Regions from separate parts of the Arthrobacter sp. zg-Y1110 genome, predicted to be linked through region 2. Evidence: riboswitches for the same ligand, from Rfam matches in the RefSeq annotation. Region 2 holds a riboswitch; each other region holds the start of a gene.
The links. Region 2 has a riboswitch for S-adenosylmethionine ahead of N2K99_RS00365 (cobalamin-independent methionine synthase II family protein). Riboswitches for the same ligand answer to the same signal wherever they lie in the genome.
Positions count from the first base shown of each region.

Region 1 (7,494 bases), 670 kb from region 2:
GTCCACGCGTTTACCGCGCCCGTGCACTATCTGTTCCGGCCCTACATCGTCTACCGTTCGCGGGGCCGGCGGCCGGTTCCCGGTGCGAGGACGCCGCGCGGCGGCTGGGACCCCGTGGGGACCCCCGATCGGGACCGCCCGGGCACACCTTAGAACCGAGTTCATCTGGCGGAAGGCAGGCAGCCCATGTCCACAGCATCTTCTCCTCCGGCCGCAGGCGCAGACCTCCGGTCCGGCCAGCTGCGGAACCTCATCGTGGCAACCATTGCCTCCACGGTGGGGTTCTGGGCCTGGACGATCATCGGGCCGCTCTCCAGCCGCTACGCCGCAGACATGGACCTGGGGGCCGGACAAACCTCAGTCCTTGTGGCCATGCCCATCCTGGTCGGCTCGGTGGCCCGGATCCCCGTCGGCGCCCTGACGGACCGATACGGCGGGCGCGTTATGTTCACCGTGATCCTGGGAGTGACGGCGCCGCTGGTGCTGCTCACCGGAATCGTCGGCCAGCAGGGAAACTTCCCGTTCCTGGTGGTCATCGCGTTCTTCCTCGGCATTGCCGGGACCGTCTTCGCGATCGGCATCCCCTTCTGCTCCGCCTGGTACGAACGCAGCCGGAAGGGCTTCGCGACCGGCGTGTTCGGGGCCGGCATGGTGGGGACGGCCGTGTCGGCGTTCTTCACCCCGCGGCTGGTGGCCGCCGTCGGCTACATGGGCACCCACATCACCATCGCCGTCGTCGTCGCGGCCATGGCGGTGCTGAGCTGGCTGATCCTGCGTGAATCCCCGGCATGGTCACGACCCACGGAACCGGTGCTGCCGAAGATCACCCACGCCTTCACCCTGCGCGTCACCTGGCAGCTGTGCTTCCTGTACGGCGTGGTGTTCGGTGCGTTTGTGGCGTTCTCCAACTACCTGCCCACCTATCTGGGCAATGTCTACGATTACGACGCGACCGCGGCAGGAACCCGGACCGCAGGCTTCGCCGTGGCCGCCGTCATCGCCCGGCCGATCGGCGGCACCATCGCGGACAAGGTGGGGCCGAAGCTGGTCACGCTCGTTTCCTTTGCCGGCACGGCGGTCCTGGCCGTTATCGTTGCCCTCCGCCCGGAGGAAGAGGAGGTCTACGGTACGGCGTTCATCCTGATGGCCTTGTTCCTGGGGCTGGGCACCGGCGGAGTGTTCGCCTGGGTGGGCCGTGCCGCTCCGGCGCAGGATGTGGGTACCGTCGGCGGGATTATTGCCGCCGCCGGCGGGCTAGGCGGCTACTTCCCGCCGCTGGTTATGGGGGCAACCTATGACCCGGCGAACCGCAGCTATTTCGTGGGCCTGATGCTGCTTGCGGCTTTTGCCGCCGTCGCCCTGCTGCTGACGTTCACGGTGCGCAACGGCGGCAGGGTGGACACTCGCTCCGGTGCCTCCTGACCCTTGGCCTCCGGATACCGGCGGGTAGAGTCGGAGCATGGGTGCAACTGAACTGATTCTGGTCCGTCACGGTGAATCCGCCGGCAACGTGGCCGCTACCCGCGCCGGCCGCGAGGGCGCCGAACGTATTGACCTTCCCTGGCGGGACCCCGACGTCCCGCTCAGCTCCGACGGCGAGGAGCAGGCTGCAGCGCTTGGCCGCTGGATTGCCGGGCTTCCCGCCGATGAGCTGCCCGAGTCCGTCTGGTGTTCGCCCTACCTGCGGGCCCGGCAGACAGCGGAACTGGCGGGGCTGGCCGGCCTCACCGGCGTCATGCGGATTGACGAGCGCCTGCGGGACCGGGAACTGGGGATCCTGGACCTGCTGACCTCCGCCGGCGTCGCAGCGCGCTATCCCGAGGAAGCCGAACGACGGTCCTGGCTGGGGAAATTCGCCTACCGTCCGCCGGGCGGCGAGTCCTGGGCCGACGTCGCGCTGCGGCTGCGTTCGGTGTTCCGGGACCTTGACGACGAGGAAGACGGCAAGCGTGTGGCAGTGGTCTGCCACGACGCCGTGATCCTGCTGATCCGCTACGTTTTGGAACGGATGAGCGAGCAGGAACTGCTGGACACCGCCGCCGCCAACAGCGTGCGGAACGGCTCAGTGACCCGGCTGGTGCGCCCCGCCGGCACCGGGCCCTGGAAGCTGCACACCTTCAACAGCGTGCTCCACCTGCAGGACAGTGGAGCACCGGTAACCGAACATGCAGGAGAAACTGATGACATCCACCCCCGCTGAGCTTGTTACCCCCGCGCTGCTGCGCGGCTGGCGGCTTTCCACCGAGGCCTCCGGCAAGGAGGACCGCGGCACCGTGCTGGTGGTCGGCGGAGCCCGGAGCACTCCGGGAGCGGTGATGCTGACCGGGCTTGCCGGGCTGCGGGTCGGCGCAGGCCGCCTGACCATGGGGTTGGCGGAATCGGCAGCGATCGCCGTCGCCGTGGCCATCCCCGAATCCGGGGTGGTGGGACTGCCGGAGGAAGACGGCGGGATTGACGGCGCTGCGGCAGGCAAGGTGCTCGAATCCGATCTTTCGACGGCGTCGGCAGTGGTAATCGGTCCCGGCCTGGACGACGCCGAGCAGGCCGCAGCGCTCCTGCAGTCAGTGGTTCCTCTGCTCGGGAAAAAGACGCAGGTGGTACTGGACGCCTTTGCCCTGGGAGTGCTGCCCGGGCTGCCGGAACTTTACGACACCCTGGCCGGCAGGCTGGTCCTGACCCCGAACGGTGCAGAAATCCTGCGTCTCCTCGAGGACGAGGATGCCGACGAAGACTCTCTGGACCTGCCGAAAGCCTCGCTGGAGGTGGCACGGAAATACTCCGCGGTGGTCAGCGCGCACAACGTCATTACCGCGCCTGACGGAAGGAGCTGGGAAGTGCCGGCCGGGAACTCGGGCCTGGGTACTTCCGGGTCCGGGGATGTCCTTGCCGGTGCGGTGGGAGGGTTCCTGGCCCGCGGTGCGACGCCGGAACAGGCAGCGTGCTGGGGCACCTATCTGCACGCGGTGAGCGGGGACCGGCTCTCCGCCTCGCGGGGACCGCTCAGCTTCCTGGCACGGGAACTGCTCGAGGCCATGCCGCCGGTGATCGCGGAGTTGAGCTAGCGAGGGCTGTATCCCGGCGGAACGGCCCATATCCTGAGGTAATGACAGCGAACGAATACCGGACCGGCCCTCCGGGGCGACCTGCGGCCCAAATTCCGTGGCTTTCCTACCGTTTCACCCGCCGTGACGCCGTGGCAGCAGGTTTCTACGTGTTGTTCCTGCTGGTCCTGAGCTTTGCGCCCGGACTCGTTATGCCTGTCCTGGTGATGCTGGTTCCGGATCCGGTTGCAGCTGCCTACGTCCTGAACCTGGCGTTTTACGGGGTTGCCGGCCTCTTGGCTTTCCTCGCGGCCCGGCCCTACGTGGTGCGCGAAGCCAAGATCCTGGCCACTCGGCCGGTGCTGTCCCTGTCCCTGATTCCTGGCGGCGTCATCGCCATGCTTATTGTCACCATGATCGGGGCGTTGCTGAGCGGGCAGGTCGAAACGGCGGTAAACCAGGAAGCCGTAGAGGGATTTGTGGGGTCCGTTTCGCCGTGGCTGGTGGTGCCGCTGCTGGTGGTGCTGGCGCCCTTTGTCGAGGAGTACATTTTCCGGCACCTGCTGATCGGCAAGCTCAGCCGCTACTGGAATCTCTGGGGCTGCTGCATCCTGTCGGTCCTGTTGTTCGCCTCGATCCACATTGTGGGCAAGGAATCCCTGTCCCTCCCGGTGCTGATGCCCTACCTGGCGATGGGTGCCACCCTTGTGGGCATCTACGTCTGGGCCGGAAACAACTTCATGCTTTCCTACGGTGTGCACGCCGCCAAAAACCTGCTGGGCGTCATCCTCATCTACAGCGTGCCGCCGGAGCTGCTGCAGCAGTAGCTGCCGTCTGCCTTCTGGACAGCTAACGCCGGGGTCCGTGGCTGGCCTCGTAGCGGAGGGCACGCACCCCGCCGTTCCACTGCGACCGGTTTCCTCCGTGTAGCTTGCTCTGCCCCGTTATCCGTTGGGATCCCGGGGCAGAGCCGAACGGCTAGGACCCGGCCTTTTCGACCCGCTCAGTTTCCGGGGCCCGAACCAGGGAGCCGTTGCATGGAACCACCCGCTCCGGCCGGGCCAAGTAGAAAAAAGAACTCCGGGCATCCGAATCGAATCCGCCGGGCACCATCAGTGTGGAATAGCGCTGGCACCACTGCGGGGTGTCGACGGCGGCCGCGAGCGCAGTGGCGACGGCCGGAACGTTGTGGAACCACATCAGGTGCTGGGTTCCGTCGGACACCAGATAGATGAGGTCCAGCTGCGGATCGGCCGTGACTTCGACGTCCGACCACTGCTCCCAGCCCTCGAGGCGGCGGCGATGGATCCAATGGATGTTGTGCCCGGGGGCGAAGCCGCTGCAGTTGCTGAGACCGGATTTGCTGACACTGGAAATGCTCACAGTGGGTTCCTTTGCAGGTTGTCCTTGCCTGCGACGGATGACGCAAGCCGCTTCGTCATCCGAACCACCCGCCGAACAGTGGGGTTGGTGTGGGGCCAGTCGGAGCTTTTGTGCCCGGTAAACCGGGCGAAGGCCACATCTCGTGAAGCTGAAAACTACTGTAGCTGAGGCCACTGACATTTCGACAGAGGACCGTTTCCGGGGGTGCGGTTGTGCGCGTTCCGGTGGGTGCGCCGGGCGGTGCGATGGGGGTACGTTCCGGTGGGTGCGCCGGGCGGACCGGAACGGCGGCAACGAAAATCCCTGCTCGCAGAGCTCGCAAGGATTATTAAAGCCGCCTAACCCGGCCCGTCCGGCGCCTACGTTTCGCACCTCACCTGCCATCAACCCCGGGAGACCGCTGGACGAACATCCTCACGCTCGCCGCCGCAGGAGCTGGGGTCAGAACCCGCCACCGGAGACACTGGGGCCACATCCCGCCACCGGAGACACTGGGGAGCTGGGGTCCATGCGCCGCCGGAAGGTGACACCACACGCCGCCGCCGGAGGGGCTGGAGGAAGGCGGCTTTAATATTTCCCGCGAGCTCTGCGAGCGGGGAATTTCGTTGCCGCCGTTCCAGCCCCGCAGGGGGCGGACGCAGGGGACGAACTCTAGGGGGACCGCCCGCAGGGGACGAACTCTAGGGGGACCGCCCGCAGGGGGCGGGCGAACTCTAGGGGGACCGCCCGCAGGGGGGCGGGTCCGGCCCCAGGGACGAGACTTACCGCCAGCCGGCCCCCGGGGCCACAAGCTTGACGATGCTCTCCAGCAGATGTGCATTGTACTCCACGCCCAGCTGGTTCGGCACGGTCACCAGGACGGTATCGGCCTCCTGCACCGCGGCGTCCGCGGCCAGCTCTGCGGCAATGACGTCCGGTTCCCCGATGTAGCTCTTCCCGAACCGGGCCAAGCCGCCGTCGAGGTGGCCCACCTGGTCCCGGCCTTCGGCCTGCGCCCGCAGCCCGAAGTAGTGCCGGTCCTGCCCGGTCACCAGCGGAATGATGCTGCGGCTGACGGACACCCGCGGGGTGCCCTGGTGTCCGGCGTCGGCCCAGGCCTTCCGGTACACCGCGATCTGCTCGGCCTGCAGCTGGTCGAACGGCACCCCGGTGTCCTCGGTCAGGAGCGTGGAGCTCATCAGGTTCATGCCCTGCTCGCCGGTCCACTTGGCGGTGGCCCGGGTCCCGGACCCCCACCAGATCCGCTCCGGCAGTCCGGGGGACAGCGGGTCAATGGCCATGGCTCCGGTGCTGCCGGTCATGGCCGGATCAGCCTGCGCCACCCCGGCGCCGGCAATGGCGGCACGGAACACTTCGGTGTGCTGCCGGGCCATTTCCGCGTCGGAGGAATCCGGGCCGGGAACGTAGCCGAAGGACTCATAACCGCGCAGGGCAGGCTCGGGGGATCCCCGGCTGATGCCGAGCTGCAGCCTGCCGCCGCTGATCAGGTCCGCCACTGCGGCGTCTTCTGCCATCGCCAGCGGATTCATGTAGCGCATGTCGATCACGCCCGTGCCCAGCTCGATCCGGCTGGTCCGTGCCGCCATGGCGGAGAGCATGGGGAAGGGGGCGGAGAACTGCGGGGCGAAGTGGTGCACCCGCATGTACGCGCCGTCGACGCCGATTTCCTCGGCGGCGACCGTCAGTTCAATCTGCTGCAGTATTGCGTCCTGCGCACTGGGAGTCATCGATCCCACGGCATTCCGGTAATGTCCGAAGGACAGGAATCCTATTTTCTTCATACAAGCTCCAGCGCCGGAAACGCCGGCAGTATTCCCGGTCACCTGCGCCGAACCAGTGAAAGGAAACAGCCCCAGTGCACATCACCATGGTCCCGGGCTATCAGGGCTCACCACCGGAGCAGTGGCAGAGCCGCTGGGAGGCGGAGCTGCCGGACGTCACCCGCATCGCGCCGTCGTCGTGGGATGAACCCGAGCTGGAGGACTGGATGGCGGCGCTGGACCGGGCCGCCGGCGCGCAGAACGGTCAGACGGTCCTGGTGGCACACAGCCTGGGCTGCCTGGCGGCGGTGGAATGGCTGCTGCGCAACCCCGACGGCGCCCACGGGGTGTTCCTGGTCAGCCCGCCCGATCCCGTTGCCGCTTCGTTTCCGCAGGCCGCAGGAACGTTCCGGTCTCCGCGGATGCAGGAACTGCCCGTGCCCGGCCTGCTGATTGCCAGCGAGAGCGATCCGTACTGTGCGCTGCCGGCCGCGCAAAGCATCGCCGCGGCCTGGAAGGTGCCCGTTATTGATGCCGGCGAGCTGGCCCACATCAACGAAAAGAGCGGGGTGGGCTACTGGGAGCAGGGCCGCGACCTGCTCACGGCCTTCACAGCAGGGCTGGGGGAACCGGCCGCAATCGGATAAGAATGGGCACATGGACCTTCCAGTGATGCCCCCGGTTGCCCCGATGCTGGCCAAATCCGTCAGCGCCCTGCCCCGCGGGGACTACTTGTACGAACCCAAATGGGACGGATTCCGGTCCATCATTTTCCGGGACGGCGACGACGTCGAGATCGGCTCCCGGAACGAGAAGCCAATGACGCGGTACTTCCCTGAAATCGTCGAAGCCCTCAAAGCGAACCTGCCCGAGAGGTGCGTGCTGGACGGCGAGATCGTCATGGTGGCTCCGGACGGCAAACGGCTGGACTTCGAACTGCTGCAGCAGCGGATTCATCCCGCCGCCAGCCGGGTGAAACTGCTCGCGGAGGAAACCCCCGCCCGATTTGTGGCCTTCGACCTGCTGGCCCTGGGCGACGTCGACTACCGGGACCGGCCGTTCTCCGAACGCCGGGAGGCCCTGGTCCAGGCGCTGAAAACGGCACAGGCACCGGTGTCCGTCACCGCCGCCACCGACGACGCCGACCAGGCGCAGGACTGGTTCGGCCGTTTTGAAGGTGCCGGCCTGGACGGCGTGGTGGCCAAACCGCTGGACGGCCCGTACGCGCCGAACAAGCGCACGATGGCCAAGCTCAAGCACGAACGCACTGCGGACTGTGTGCTCGCCGGCTACCGGGTGCACAAATCCGG
Region 1 covers NZ_CP104272.1:2,910,796-2,918,289, reverse strand. The annotation lists gene narI (respiratory nitrate reductase subunit gamma) at 1-153, shown strand, start outside; gene N2K99_RS13640 (MFS transporter) at 187-1,422, shown strand; gene N2K99_RS13635 (histidine phosphatase family protein) at 1,460-2,200, shown strand; gene N2K99_RS13630 (NAD(P)H-hydrate dehydratase) at 2,181-3,062, shown strand; gene N2K99_RS13625 (CPBP family intramembrane glutamic endopeptidase) at 3,104-3,868, shown strand; gene N2K99_RS13620 (hypothetical protein) at 4,020-4,424, opposite strand; SAM riboswitch class IV at 4,440-4,572, opposite strand; gene N2K99_RS13615 (LLM class flavin-dependent oxidoreductase) at 5,186-6,205, opposite strand; gene N2K99_RS13610 (alpha/beta hydrolase) at 6,280-6,831, shown strand; gene N2K99_RS13605 (ATP-dependent DNA ligase) at 6,842-7,494, shown strand, end outside.
Region 1: another riboswitch for S-adenosylmethionine. It lies ahead of N2K99_RS13620 (hypothetical protein); the one in region 2 lies ahead of N2K99_RS00365 (cobalamin-independent methionine synthase II family protein).

Region 2 (7,494 bases):
TTCACCTCCATGGTGAATGTCTGCGGGCTTCCCGCGATTACCCTGCCGGTGCTGGATACCGCGGACGGACTACCCATGGGGATCCAGCTGATCGGGCGGCCCGGTGCGGAAGCGGATCTGCTGGCCGTGGCGGCCCAGCTGGGGTACTGACCTAGAAGAGGCCTGCCAGCAGCCGGTCGGATTCCCGCTGTCCCTCGACATCGAAGGCACCGCCGGTAACGAGCAGCTCGTCCGCACCGGCGGAAGCCACCAGGTCCTCGAGCCTGCCGTGCACCTGTTCCACTGTTCCGTAGACAGAGGCCTCAAGGGTGGAGCGGACCAGGTCCTGCTGCCGTCCGGACAGTTCGGCGGCGCTGTGCGCTGCTGACAGGGCGGGGAACACCCCCTTGGTCCGGGAATCGGCCAGGGCATGCGCCTCGGGCAGCAGCAGTTCCCTTGCCTCTTCTTCACTGCCGGCCACGGCGACGTTGGCTGCCGCCAGCACATAGGGCCGGGGAAAACGGTCCGAGGGGCGGAAGGCGGAGCGGTACCGTTCCAGCGCGCCTGTCTGCCCGGCGCTGTTCTGCCGGAACAGCGCCGGGCCGCCGAGGACGACGCCCAGGCCGGCGCGTGCTGCTATTTCCACTCCTGCTCCGGTGGCAAGCACAAACACCGGCGTCCGTCCGCCGTCCTGCGGGCGGGCGGTGATCGGCGCGGTGCCGTCGAGATACGCGAGCAGTTCCGCCAGCTGCGCTTCGAATTCCTCTGCCTCGGCCGGTCCCGCGCGCAGTGCCTTCCGCACCGCCGGAGTGAAACCGAGGGAACGGCCCAGGCCAAGATCAATCCGGCCGGGATACAGGGCCTGCAGCGTCGCCGCCTGCTCGGCCACGACCAGCGGCTGGTGGTTCGGCAGCATCACGCCGCCGGAGCCGATCCGGATGTTTTTGGTGCGTGCCGCCAGGGCGGCCATCAGGACGGCGGGGGCCGAGCCGGCAATTCCGGCCACGGCGTGGTGCTCGGCAACCCAAAAGCGCCCGTAACCCAGCCGGTCTGCCGATCCGGCACGTGCAAGCACTGCATTGAGCGCATCCGACTCGGGAAACCCTTCGCGGGAGTTTGCACGGTCAAGGATCGAGACGGGAACGCTGAGGCTTGGCATACCCATGCCAACCCCCTGCCTGCTTAGGGAATTCCGCCGCAGCCGTGCAAATCCGCGCGTCATGCAGGCACGTAAGCATGTAACGCGGGCAAAATCATCCGTTTTTCATGTGACCTTCAACATACCTCAACGGAAAGCTGCCTAGTCTCCGGCGGTTTCTTTAAGTTCGGGCTGCTTGACCCCCGCGAGGGAGTGGGAATATTAACCTCGTGAGCCATACCCCCAGTACCTCAGGCGTACAAGAAGCGCGTAAAACCTTCTTCGGCCATCCCCGGATGTTGGCCAACCTCTTCAGCGTTGAGCTGTGGGAGCGATTCTCCTTCTACGGCATGCAGGGCATCCTGCTGTACTACATGTACTACAGCACCACCGACGGCGGCCTCGGCATCGACGAAGCCATTGCCGTCTCCCTGGTCGGCGCCTATGGCGGTGGCGTATACCTCTCCACCATCCTCGGTGCATGGCTGGCGGACCGCGTCTTCGGCGCAGAACGAGTGCTGTTCTACGCTGCCGCGCTGGTCATGCTGGGCCACATTTCCCTGGCCGTCCTGCCAGGCGCCGTCGGACTGGCCGCCGGCCTGATCCTGATCGCCCTGGGCTCCGGCGGTGTGAAGGCCAACGCGACATCGCTCGTCGGCACCCTGTACGACGAAAAGGACCAGCGCCGCGACGCCGGCTTCTCCATCTTCTACATGGGCATCAACATCGGTGCCCTGATCGGCCCGATCCTGACCGGCCTGGCCTGGACCGAATACGGATTCCACTACGGCTTCGGCCTGGCCGCCATCGGCATGGCCATCGGCCTGGTCCAGTACGGGTTGACCCGCAAGAACCTGCCCGAATCCGCCCACGAGGTAGCCAACCCGCTGCCGAAGCAGCAGTTCATGAAGGTCGGCCTCATCGCGGCTGCCGCACTGGTCGTCATCGTGCTGGCCGTTGTCTTCGAAGTGTTGACCGCCAAGAACCTCGCGGTGGTTATGGCGATCCTCGCCATCGTGGCCGCCGTCGCGTACTTCGTGATCATCCTCAGCAGCAAGAAGGTGAGCCAGGTGGAACGCCGCCGGGTGTACTCCTTCATGCCGCTGTTTATTGCCAGTGCTGCTTTCTGGGCCCTGTTCCAGCAGCAGTTCACGGTGGTCGCAATGTACGCGGATAGCTCGCTGAACCGCAGCATCTTCGGCTGGGAGATGCCGCCGAGCTGGGTGCAGTCCATCAACCCGGTCTTCATCATCATCTTCGCAGCCGTCTTCGCCGGCGTCTGGACCAAGATGGGCGACCGCCAGCCGTCCTCCCCGCTGAAGTTCGCCATGGGCCTGGCCGTTATGGGCCTCGCCTTCCTGGCCTTCATTCCGTTCTCCGGCGGCGCGCCGAACAGCACCCCGCTGCTGGCCATGGCCGGCATCCTGCTGCTGTTCACGTTTGCTGAACTGTTCCTGTCCCCGATCGGCCTGTCCGTGGCAACCAAGCTGGCCCCGGAAGTCTTCCGGACCCAGATGGTGGCACTGTTCTTCCTGTCGGTCTCCCTGGGCACCACCCTGGCGGGCTGGCTGGCACAGTTCTACGACCCGGCAACCGAAGTCAGCTACTTCACCTTCAGCGGCGTTACCGCGATCGTCCTGGGCATTGCCCTGGCTGCGGCTACGCCGGGCATCAAGAAGCTCATGGGCGGCGTGCGCTAGCAGGCAGGCAGGCACCAAGCGTTTCAGTAAGGACGGCGGCACCGGAACACTCCGGTGCCGCCGTCCTTTTTGCCGTCCCGTTCCATACTTGGCTGCATCACTGCGGCATGGTTAGGATGGGTCCCAGCTTCAGGAGACACGGCCGCCAAGCTCCGACTTGGCCGTGCACCAACCCCATGCTTCACGGGTGGTTCGGATGACGAAGCGGCCTGCACCGCCTTTTGGGCATCCGGTGCGGGCAAGAGCACAGATTCCTAAAGGATCACTGCCATGCGCAAAAGCACTGACCGTATTTTGACCACCCACGCCGGTTCCCTCCCCAGGACCCCTGAACTGCTTGCCGCAAACGCGGCCCGTGAAACCGACCCCGCGGATACGGAGGGCTACGCCGAACTCCTGCAGGCCGCCGTCGCCGACCTCGTGCGGCGCCAGCGCCAGGCGGGCATCGACATCCCCAACGACGGCGAATACGGGCATGCGATGTCCGCGAACGTCGACTACGGGGCCTGGTGGTCCTATTCGTTTGCCCGGCTTGGCGGCCTGAGCGTTGCCGAAACGGGGATCTGGAACATGGAACCGCACCGCTCCGAGCCCGGCAACGTTGTCCTCACCAGTTTCGGGGACCGCCGCGACCGGCAGCGCTTCGCCGATGCCTACACCGACCCAACCTCCGGCATCACCACCGGGGCGCAGAAGGTCTTTCCCAAGGTCACGGGTCCGGTGGAATACACGGGGTACGACGCCGTGGCCAGCGACATTGCCAACCTCAAGTCCGGTTTGGCCGAGGCAGGTTTGTCCGAGGGTTTCCTCGCCTCGCTCTCGCCCGGCTCCTGTTCGCGGATTACCAACGAGTACTACGCGACGGAGGAGGAGTTCATCTACGCCTGCGCGGATGCCATGCGGGAGGAATACCTTGCCATCGTGGACGCCGGGCTGATCGTCCAGATCGATGATCCGTCGATTGCCGAGAACTGGGACCAGATCAACCCCGAGCCGTCGGTGGCGGACTACCTCAAGTTCACGCAGATCCGGGTCGAAGCCCTGAACTATGCCCTGCGCGGCCTGCCCGAGGAACAGGTCCGCTTCCACCTGTGCTGGGGTTCCTGGCACGGGCCGCACACTACGGACATCGAGTTCCGCCACCTGGTGGACACCCTGCTGCAGATTAACGCCGGAGGCTACAGCTTCGAGGCAGGCAACGTGCGGCATGAGCACGAATGGCGGGTCTGGGAAGATACCAAGCTGCCGGACGGGAAGGTCCTCATTCCCGGCGTGGTCTCCCATGCCACCAACGTGGTGGAACATCCGGAACTGGTGGCGGACCGGATTGAACGCTTCGCCCGGCTGGTGGGTCGCGAGAACGTCATTGCGTCCACCGACTGCGGGCTGGGCGGCCGGGTGCATCCCCAGATCGCGGCGGCCAAGCTGGAGACGCTCGGAGAAGGTGCCCGGCTGGCCAGCGCCCGGCTCTGGTAGGCAGGCACGCAGGGACTGAACAAGGAAAAGGGCCACTGACCGGTGCGAAGGTGCGGCGGGCGGAACCGGCATCCCGCCCGCCGCACCCTTGCCCGTCGCCTTAGCCGTCCAGTCCGGCGCTGACCAGCGCCAGCATGCCGCTTACTGCCGCCAGGGCACCGAGTGCACAGACGGAATTGAACGCGTCCGCTCCGGCCTGCCGCCGGTCCCGCCCGAAGAGGATCCCCGCCGCGGCCCAGGCCGCCGCGAAAGCCAAAGCCGGCAACGGTCCGCTGGCAAAACCCGCGGCGGTTTCCGCCCAGGCCGGCAGTGCGAACGCCGAGCGCTGCGTCCAGAAAAACCAGAACACCGGTGCGGCGCACAGGTAGAGCACGTTGAAGAAAACCATCATGGCCCGGGCGCCGCGGCGCAGGCCGTCGTGCGGCAATGCTCGCTGCGGCGGCACGGAACTACTCGAAGTGGCCATCAGCTTCCTTCCCCCGCCGCACCCGCGGCTTCGGCTAGAAGCATACGGCTGTCCCTGCGTTTCTACGTGTACGGCGCGTCTGCCGCCGACTGCGTTTCTTTGGCATGCTTAGGGGTATGTCTAATCGTGCCGGCCAACGCGCCGAACCTTCCGACCTTGTAGATCTCACCGCGCTCTTGGACGCCTATTACGACGTCGTACCGGATCCGTCCAACGTTGCCCAGCGCGTGGCCTTCGGCACCTCCGGGCACCGCGGCTCCTCCCTCAACGGCGCCTTCAATGAGCAGCACATCGCCGCCATCACCCAGGCCATCGTGGAGTACCGCACATCCGCAGGCATCACCGGGCCGCTGTTCATGGGCAAGGACACGCACGCCCTGTCCGAACCGGCGCAGAACACCGCCCTGGAGGTCCTGGCCGCCAACGGCGTAAATGTGCAGATCGACGCACGAAACGGATTCACCCCCACCCCGGCCGTGAGCCATGCCATCCTGGTGCACAATTCCACGCGCACGGAACAGGCTGACGGCATTGTGGTCACCCCTTCGCACAACCCTCCGGCGGACGGCGGCTTCAAGTACAACCCGCCCACGGGCGGACCCGCCGGATCGGACATCACCAACTGGATTGCCGACCGCGCCAACCAGCTGCTGGAGAACGGCCTGGACGGGGTCCGGCGCATCCCGCTGGGTGAAGCACGCCTGGCAGATTCGGTGGGCACCTATGACTTCCTGGCGCATTATGTGGAAGACCTGCCCGCGGTGCTGAACCTGGATGCCATCCGCAGCGCCGGCCTCCACATCGGCGCCGATCCCCTCGGCGGCGCCTCCGTGGACTACTGGGGCGCCATCGCGGAACGGCACTCACTGAACCTGACCGTGGTCAATCCCAACGTGGACCCGCAGTGGGCCTTCATGACCCTGGACTGGGACGAGAAGATCCGCATGGACTGCTCCTCGCCGTACGCCATGGCGTCGCTGATTTCCCGGGCCGCGGATTACGACATTGCCACGGGCAACGACGCCGACGCCGACCGGCACGGCATTGTCACGCCGGACGCGGGCCTGATGAACCCGAACCACTTCCTGGCAACCGCCATTGACTACCTGTACCGCAACCGCTCCGGCTGGAGCGCAGACGCCATGGTGGGCAAGACCCTTGTCTCCTCCTCCATGATCGACCGCGTCACGGCGGATCTGGGGCGGGTCCTCATGGAGGTGCCGGTGGGCTTCAAGTGGTTCGTGCCGGGTCTGCTCTCCGGCGAAACCGCGTTCGGCGGCGAGGAATCCGCCGGCGCCTCCTTCCTCCGGCTCGACGGCAGCCCCTGGAGCACTGACAAGGACGGCATCCTGCTGGCCCTGCTGGCCTCGGAAATGACGGCCGTCACCGGCAAGACCCCGTCCCAGCGGTACCGCGAACTGACCAATCAGTTCGGCGATCCCGAATATGCACGCGTGGACGCACCCGCCACCCGCGAGCAGAAGGCAGCGCTGGCCAAGCTCTCGCCGTCGGACGTTACCGCCACCACCCTGGCCGGTGAGGAAATCACCGCGCGCCTGACCGAGGCGCCGGGCAACGGGGCGCCCATCGGCGGCCTGAAGGTGACCACGGAAAACGCGTGGTTTGCCGCGCGCCCCTCGGGCACGGAAGACGTGTACAAGATCTACGCCGAGTCCTTCAAGGGCGAGGAACACCTGCACCAGGTCCAGGCCGAGGCCAAGGCCATCGTGGACGGCGTGATTTCCTAGGTTCCGCCGTAAACAGGCCGTAAACAGGCCGAAAATAGAAGGGGTGCACCTGCCGGTGCACCCCTTCTATCTGTTCTGCAGCGGGTTACAGCAGCCGGCGCAGGAGCCGCTTCTTCAGCCCCGTGTAGGGCGGGTACGCGAACCGGAGGGTGTCCAGCAGTGTGCCCTTGGTGAAGACCGGCCGCAGCTGGCTGAACGTGTCGAAGCTGTATTTCCCGTGGTACGCGCCGGTGCCGCTGGCACCTGCGCCGCCGAAGGGCAGGCCTGGTACGGCCAGCTGGACGGTGCTGGCGTTGTGGTTGATGCTGCCGGCCCGCACCCCCTCCTCGAACGTCTTCCGGTCCGCCGCAGAGTTGCTGTAGAGATAGGCGGCCAGCGGAACCGGACGGGAATTAATGAATTTCATTGCCTCCGCCAGGTCCCGGACCTCGATGATCGGCAGGATGGGGCCGAAGATTTCCTCCTGCATCACCGGTGAATCCGGTGCCACGTCGGTGAGGATGGTCGGTTCCAGGTACAGGCTGCCGCGGTCGCTGCGCCCGCCGGCCAGGACCGTGCCGCTGTCCAGCAGCCCCACCAGCCGTTCCCAGTGCTGTTCGTTGACAATCCGGCCCAGGTCCTTGCTCCGGGACGGATCCTTGCCGAACTGCTCCGCAACCGCCCGCACCAGGTGCTTCTTCAGCGCCGGCGCTGCCTCTTCCGTCACCAGGACGTAGTCCGGCGCCACGCAGGTCTGGCCGGCATTGAGCAGTTTCCCGAAGACCAGGCGGCGTGCGACGGCGGCCCAGTTGCCGTCCAGCACCACGGCCGGGGATTTCCCACCCAGCTCCAGGGTCACCGGGGTCAGGTGTTCGGCGGCGGCCTGCAGGACAATCCTGCCCACGCGCTCCCCGCCCGTGAAGAAGATCGAGTCGAACTTTTCCTTCAGCAGGGCGGTGCTGGCTTCCTGCCCGCCCTCGACCACGGCGACGGCTTCCGGGTCCACAT
Region 2 covers NZ_CP104272.1:70,409-77,902, reverse strand. The annotation lists gene N2K99_RS00380 (amidase) at 1-150, shown strand, start outside; gene N2K99_RS00375 (MsnO8 family LLM class oxidoreductase) at 152-1,144, opposite strand; gene N2K99_RS00370 (peptide MFS transporter) at 1,414-2,817, shown strand; SAM riboswitch class IV at 2,945-3,068, shown strand; gene N2K99_RS00365 (cobalamin-independent methionine synthase II family protein) at 3,088-4,293, shown strand; gene N2K99_RS00360 (hypothetical protein) at 4,394-4,759, opposite strand; gene pgm (phosphoglucomutase (alpha-D-glucose-1,6-bisphosphate-dependent)) at 4,876-6,507, shown strand; gene N2K99_RS00350 (aldehyde dehydrogenase family protein) at 6,593-7,494, opposite strand, start outside.

Region 3 (7,494 bases), 1.1 Mb from region 2:
TTTTCCAGGACGCTGGACGATGTCTGGACGCAACGGACCCGATTGGAAAGGGAACTCACGGCTCAGGCCGTCGAGCGGGCGCAAGCCGAAACGCCCGGCGACCTCACCATTGAAGGCCCCACCCTGGCCGGAACCGCCCTCCGGATGGGACTCGTGGACGTGGTGGAACTGATGATCTGGCCCGTGACGGTGGGCGGCGGAACCCGGGTGTTTCCCGAGGGGCTAAGGGCAAACCTCCGGCTGGCACGGGAACGGCGCTTCGATGGGCAAGGCATGGTCCAGGTCCGATACGAGACGGGGTAGGCCCGCATCCGGGCAGCTCCGCACCGGGATCCACCCGGCGGCGTCCGGCACAATGGTGTCCATGCGCGCTGCCTTCCCCTCCGCCCCCGCCGAATCCCTGGATCCGCGGGCACGCCGGATGCTGGTGTTCGAAATCCTGATTGTGCTGGGGCTTTCGCTCGGCAGGTCCGGGGTCTACGCCGTCGTCGAACTCATCGAAAAGGCCACCGAGGCGCCCTTGGGCGACCAGACCACCACGCTGAATCCCGTCCTCGATGACCGGCCGTACTTCGACCTGGTGTACCAGCTGCTGGGGATCTTCTTCTCCCTGCTGCCCGTGGCGCTGGTCCTGTTCCTGCTGACCGAACCGGGGAAGTCCGCGTTCCGCCGGATCGGGTTCACGTTTGCCCGGCCGCTTCGGGACTTCGCGTTGGGGGCGGCTCTGGCAGCGGTCATCGGTATCGGCACGCTTGGCGTTTACGCCGCCGGACGGGCCCTGGGCATCACCACCGCCATTGTCCCGGCAGCCCTGGACACCTACTGGTGGACACTGCCGGTGCTGATCCTCTCTGCCATGCGGCACGCCGTGCTCGAGGAAGTCATTGTGGTGGGCTACCTGTTCCTGCGGCTGCGGCAACTGGGCTGGGGGACGCCGGCGATCATCCTCACCAGCGCCCTGATCCGGGCCAGCTACCACCTCTACCAGGGCATCGGCCCCGGTATCGGGAACTTCCTGATGGGCCTGCTCTTCGGCTACGTCTACACCAAGACGCGGCGGGTGATGCCGCTCGTGATCGCGCACGCGCTGGTGGACGTTGCCGGGTTTGTCGGGTTCGCCCTCTTCGGTTCGGCAATCGGGATCGGCGACTAGCGGGCACTGCGACTCCTCGGGCACTGCGACTCCACGGGCACATAGTATGGCCCCGTGACACTGATGACCTCCTGGGGTGCAGCCCTGGACCCCGAATCCGTCCTGCCGGAATACCCCCGACCCCAGTTGGCCCGCGACAGCTACCTCAATCTCAACGGCTACTGGCAGTATGCCATCACAGGCACCCGTCGGGAGCAGCCGCCCCGGGACGGGGACTGGGACGGGCACATCCTGGTGCCGTTCTCACCCGAAGCGCCGCTCTCCGGAGTGAACCGGTACCTCCAGCCGCAGCAGCTGCTCTGGTACCGGCGGACCGTGACCCTGCCCGAGGGCTTCGCGGGGGAGCGGGTACTGCTGCACTTCGGCGCTGTGGACTCCAGCTGCCGGGTCACGGTCAACGGCATTTCCGTGGGCGGGCACGACGGCGGCTACCTGCCGTTCTCCCTGGACATCACCGACGCGCTGGCTGCGGGTCCGGACGGCGGTTCCCCCGGGGCTGAGCACGAAATCGTGGTCCGGGTCCGTGACCTAAGCAACGCCGGTTCCGCCAGCCGCGGCAAGCAGACCCTGGACCGCGGCGGGATCTGGTACACCGCACAGTCCGGGATCTGGCAGACGGTCTGGCTGGAAGCGGTGCCGCAGGCGAGCATCACCCGTCTGGTCCTTGTTCCGGACCTGGACTCGGTGACCGCCACGGTGCTGGTCGACGATGTCCGGTCCGCCCCGGACAGCACTGACCTGCAGGCGGAAGTCACCGTGACCGCGGGCGGGCACCCGGTGGCGGCCGCCGTCGTCGTTCCCGGTACCCCGGTGCGGATCCCGATACCGGATCCGCACCTCTGGTCCCCGGAGGACCCGTTCCTTTACGACGTCACCGTGCGGCTGCTCACCGGCGGGAAGGAAGCGGACCGTGTGCGCAGCTATACGGCGCTGCGGACCGTAGGAACGGGACCCGACGACGCCGGGCACCTCCGGCTGCTGCTGAACGGGCGGCCGTATTTTCACGCGGGCCTGCTGGACCAGGGGTACTGGCCGGACGGGCTGTACACCGCGCCGTCGGACGAGGCCCTGGCCTCCGACATCCGTGCGGCGAAGGACCTGGGCTTCAACATGCTGCGCAAGCACATCAAGATCGAGCCCCTGCGCTGGTATTACCACGCAGACCGGCTGGGCATCCTCGTCTGGCAGGACCTGGTCAACGGCGGCACGACCTATAAACACTCCGTGGTCGCTGCCCCCGCGGTGGGTGCGGCGCACCGGGCCGACGACGACTACGCGGCCTTCGGGCGGGCCGACGAGCAGGGGAGGAAACAGTTCCTGGCCGAACTGCACGGCACGGTGGAGCTGCTGGACAATAGCCCCTCCATCGCGGTGTGGGTGCCGTTCAATGAAGGATGGGGCCAGTTCGATGCCAATGCCGTCGCCGAACTGCTGCGGAGCCTGGACCCGACCCGGACCATCGACCACGCCAGCGGCTGGCATGACCAGGGCGGGGGAGACCTCAAAAGCGTGCACGTCTACTTTGTGCCCTTCCGGCTGCGGAAGGGCTGGCTGGCCGGCGGCCGTGCAGTGGTGCTGTCCGAATACGGCGGGTACAGCCTGCGGATCCCCGGGCACACCTTCAACAACAAGGAGTTCGGTTACCGGCGGTTCCGGTCCCGGAGTGCCCTGGCCCGCGCCTACGAGCGGCTGCACCGGCGGCAGATTGAACCTGCGGTTGCCGGCGGGCTGGCCGCCACGGTCTACACCCAGCTCACCGACGTCGAGGACGAGGTCAACGGGCTGCTTACCTATGACCGCCGGGTGGTAAAGCTCGACGCCGAGCTGGTGCGGGGGATCAATGCGGGGCTTCGCCGGGCTGCCGGGGGCTGACCCGTCTTGCTGCGGGTTTGCCTCGTTTTGTCCGGATCCCTGCAGATTGTCCGATTCCCTGCACCGCGCGGCGCAGGGATTGCCACAAACCGCAGGGATTCGGACAATCCGGAGGGAATCAGTGGCGTCGGGCGCGGGGGAGACCCGCGCGGAGCAAGCGCTGTACCAAGGACTCAGGGTGCTGGGGCTCTCTTGAGATGTCGTCCCAGGACCAGCGTATAAAACTGACCCCCGTTGCGCGGAGGGCATCTTCACGCCGTTTCTCCTGACGCAGCGTGTCCCACGAAGGGGCAAGGGCTGCATCGCCCCGACCGTATTTCACTGCGCCGTCGAATTCCCCAACGAGCCTCTGCTCGCGCCAATAAAAGTCGACGCGGAAGCGGCCGGCGGACGTGTTGAACTGTTGCTGGAGTTCCGGCGGAAGGAAACGGTGCCGGTGAATCACTGCCCGGGAGTAGGACTCACCCGCCGATTCGGAATGTGGATCGGCGAAGTCGACAACCCGCTGAGCTCGGAGCTGCTTAACCTGACCGGGCAGGTTCCCGGCTGTTTCCCGCAGGCGGTCCTTTGCCAGGGGAGGCAAACCACGAACGGTATCCGGCCGTAGCACGTGGTCCATGGCCGGAACTGCGTGCTCGAAAGGGAGATAGGCAGCCATGTCCAGGACGGTCTGCGCCCGGGACGTCAGGGCCACCTCATCCAAGGTGGTGACCGGTTCCAACAGCTGACGCTCCACCCAGCGGAGCCCACCACGGCGCTGGCCATGAGTGGGAGGTACGGCCAACAGCAGAACCTCAGCAGAGTGTCCAATGACGGGCAGCCCCCACATGACGGCAGCAGATTGCTGGATAAGGATGCGCTGACCGTGTCCCTGTTCCACGGCCGCCCGGATCCGCACCCGTTGCTGTTCCCAGGGAGAAAGATGCTGCCACTCATCCGCCTTCATGTAGGCACCATGACGGACGCGAATCAGCTGACCGGACCGGCAGCTCGAGGCTAAGGCACGGCGGTCAGCACCGTGGGCCTCCGCATCGGCTGTGAAAATGAGCTCCGGATCCATGAACTCAAAGGTGGATGGGTAACAGCGGACCCGCGAGGGTATGCCCCCCTATTGTGGAAAACCCTCGGGCGCCTCGGTCTGGCGAAGCCCTGCGGTTTGTCGCGATGCCTGCGGTTTGTGGAGCCCCATCGGCGTGGCGAAGCCCTGCGGTTTGTCGCGATCCCTGCGGTTTGTGGAGCCCCATCGGCGTGGCAATGCCCTGCGGTTTGTCGCGATCCCTGCGGTTTGTGACAATTCCTGCGCCGCGCGGTGCAGGAATCCGGACATACCGCAGGGATCCGGACACAGCGCAGGGACAGACCGCAGGGATCCGGACACAGCGCAGGGACAGACCGCAGGGGTTCGGACTCAGTGCGGGGACAAACCGCAGGGAACCGGACATACCGCAGGGGGTCCGGGCACCGTGCGGGCACATTTTGGGGAAAAGGCTGCCGGTTTGGGAAATTCCTGCCACGGCGCAGCGCAGGGATTTCCCGAACCGGCAGGAAAACCCCAAAACGGCAGCAGAAGCAGCAGAAACCCAGTGCTAGATCTCTACAGGACCGTTCGCGGTGTCGAAGGTGACGGACATGATGCCCGGGGTGCCGGCCGGGGCAATCCACGTGACATCCACGTTCTCCAGCGGCTTCTCCACGGGATGGCCCAGCCAGTCAGTGACGCGTGCGGCGGACCCGGCAATGGTCAGGGACTTCAGCTTCACCGAACCGGGCATTCCCGGAATGGCGTTGGAGGGGTGCAGCTCCGCTGTGCCGTCGTCCCAGCGGAGCAGGTAGGGCACCTGCGGATCGGCAATCAAGCCGTTGATGCCGATCTGCCGCCAGGTCAGCTCCTGGCCGTCGGGGAACTTGCGGTTGCCCGGGACGGACTGCCGGCCGAGGCGTTCCTCGAAGGGCGAGAGATCGTCAACGGCAACACACCAACCCATCCAGCCGCCGCCGCATTCGGAGCGCTGGCGCACGGCCTGGCCGAACGGCGCCTTGTCCGACGCCGGGTGGTTCAGGACCTCCACCACCTCGACGTACTGGTTGTTGGCGAGGGGCAGGATCATATTGCGGGTACCGAATCGGGGGTGGACGCCACCCTTCACGAAATCGGCGCCGAGAGCAGCAGCAATCCTCTCGGTAGTGGCCAAAAGACCGTCAGGTTCACAGGCATAAGAAACATGGTCCAAGCGCATGCGGCCCATTGTGACACGTTGTGATACCCGTCTCGACCAAGGAAAGCCTAAGTGCGGAATGTTCCCCGACGCAGTACCGGATTACAGCCAAAAGGCTCCCGCATTTCACGGTGCGTCACAGAGGTTGCGCGACGGCGGCATATCGGTTTCCATAGGTGCAGGTCATGAGTGCCAGCAGATAGCCCCGGCTTGCTGGCCGGCAACCCTCCAACCGCGGTGGGGTGCCCCGGGTGAAGACCTGGCCGTACGCCAAACGGGCGTCCGGCAAGCGCGGGTCCCACGACCCCACCGGACATCCGGCGTACCCGGATGCACCCCGGCGGCGTTGTGCGGCCCCTGGTTTGAGGGAGCATCATGAGTGCAGACTGGTCATTTGAAACCCGCCAGATCCATGTAGGCCAGGAGCCCGACGCCGTCACCGGCGCTCGTGCCCTGCCGATCTACCAGACGACATCCTTCGTTTTTCCGAGTGCAGAGGCCGCTGCGAACCGGTTTGCCCTGGCCGAACTGGAACCGATCTACACCCGGATCGGCAACCCTACCCAGGAAGCGGTGGAAAACCGGATCGCCTCCCTTGAGGGCGGCGTCGGCGCCCTGCTGCTGGCGTCCGGGCAGGCGGCCGAAACCTTCGCGCTGCTGAACCTGGCGCAGGCCGGTGACCATGTGGTCGCCAGCCCCAGCCTCTACGGCGGGACCTACAACCTGCTGAAGCACACCCTGAAGCGGTTCGGCATCGAAACCACCTTCGTGCAGGACCCGGACAACCTGGACCACTGGCGCGATGCCGTCCGGCCCAATACCAAGGCCTTCTTCGGCGAGGTGGTCTCCAATCCCCGCCAGGATGTCCTGGACCTGGAAGGCATCAGCGCCGTGGCCCACGAGGCGGGCGTGCCGCTGATCGTGGACAACACGCTGTCGACGCCGTACCTGATCCGTCCGATCGAATGGGGAGCCGACATAGTGGTCCACTCGGCCACGAAGTACCTCGGCGGGCACGGGACGGCCATTGCCGGCGTCATCGTCGATTCGGGCAACTTCGACTTCGCCGCGGATCCGGAGAAGTTCCCCGGGTTCAATACCCCGGACGAAAGCTACAACGGGCTCGTCTACGCCCGGGACCTCGGCGTCAACGGGGCCCTCGGGGCGAACCTGGCTTTCATCCTGAAGGCGCGGGTGCAGCTGCTGCGGGACCTCGGGTCCGCAGTGTCGCCGTTCAACGCGTTCCTGATTGCCCAGGGACTGGAAACGCTGAGCCTGCGGCTGGAGCGGCACGTATCCAACGCCGTCGCCGTAGCGAACTGGCTGGAAGGCCACGACGACGTCGTGTCGGTTGCGTACGCGGGCCTGGAGTCCAGTCCGTGGTTTGAGCGTGGCCGCAAATACGGGCCGCGCGGCACCGGCGCCATTGTGTCCTTCGAGATCGAGGGCGGCATCGACGCCGGCAAGCGCTTTGTGGACGGACTGGAGCTGCACTCACATGTGGCCAATGTCGGAGACGTCCGTTCCCTGGTGATCCACCCGGCGTCGACCACCCACAGCCAACTGGGTGCCGAAGCACAGCTCGCCGCAGGGGTCAGCCCCGGACTGGTGCGTCTCTCGGTCGGCATCGAGCACATCGACGACATCCTCGCGGACCTTGACGCAGGGTTCCGGGCCGCCAAGGGAGCATAGCGCCCGTGTCACGGCACCCGGCACCCCGGCACGAGCCGCTGACGGTGCCCCCGCTGCAGCACCCCTCCAATCAGGATGGGGTGCTGCAGTACGCCTCCATCGGCGGACTGGAGCTGGAAACCGGAGGGTACCTGCCCGACGTCGTCCTGGCCTACGAGACGTGGGGGCAGCTGGACCCGGACGCCGGCAACGCCGTGCTGGTCCCGCATGCGCTGACCGGCAGCACCCACGTAGCCCGCGGGAGCAGCACCGAACCGGGCTGGTGGGAGGAGCTGGTGGGCCCGGGCCGGACTGTGGACACTCGCCGGTACTTCGTGGTCTCGGTCAACATGCTGGGCGGTTGCTACGGCTCCACGGGACCTGCCTCGGCTGACCCGGACGGATTGCCGTGGGGCTCACGGTTTCCGTTCGTCACCGTCCGGGATTCGGTCCGGGCGGAGGCGCGGCTGGCGGACCGGCTGGGCATTGCACGGTGGCATGCCGTGCTGGGCGGTTCGCTCGGGGGAGCGCGGGCGCTGGAATGGGCGGTGACCGAACCGGACCGGGTGCGGCACTGCGGGG
Region 3 covers NZ_CP104272.1:1,137,347-1,144,840, forward strand. The annotation lists gene N2K99_RS05235 (dihydrofolate reductase family protein) at 1-303, shown strand, start outside; gene N2K99_RS05240 (CPBP family intramembrane glutamic endopeptidase) at 365-1,153, shown strand; gene N2K99_RS05245 (glycoside hydrolase family 2 protein) at 1,217-3,025, shown strand; gene N2K99_RS05250 (endonuclease domain-containing protein) at 3,144-3,971, opposite strand; gene N2K99_RS05255 (VOC family protein) at 4,612-5,262, opposite strand; SAM riboswitch class IV at 5,423-5,539, shown strand; gene N2K99_RS05260 (bifunctional o-acetylhomoserine/o-acetylserine sulfhydrylase) at 5,617-6,933, shown strand; gene N2K99_RS05265 (homoserine O-acetyltransferase) at 6,972-7,494, shown strand, end outside.
Region 3: another riboswitch for S-adenosylmethionine. It lies ahead of N2K99_RS05260 (bifunctional o-acetylhomoserine/o-acetylserine sulfhydrylase); the one in region 2 lies ahead of N2K99_RS00365 (cobalamin-independent methionine synthase II family protein).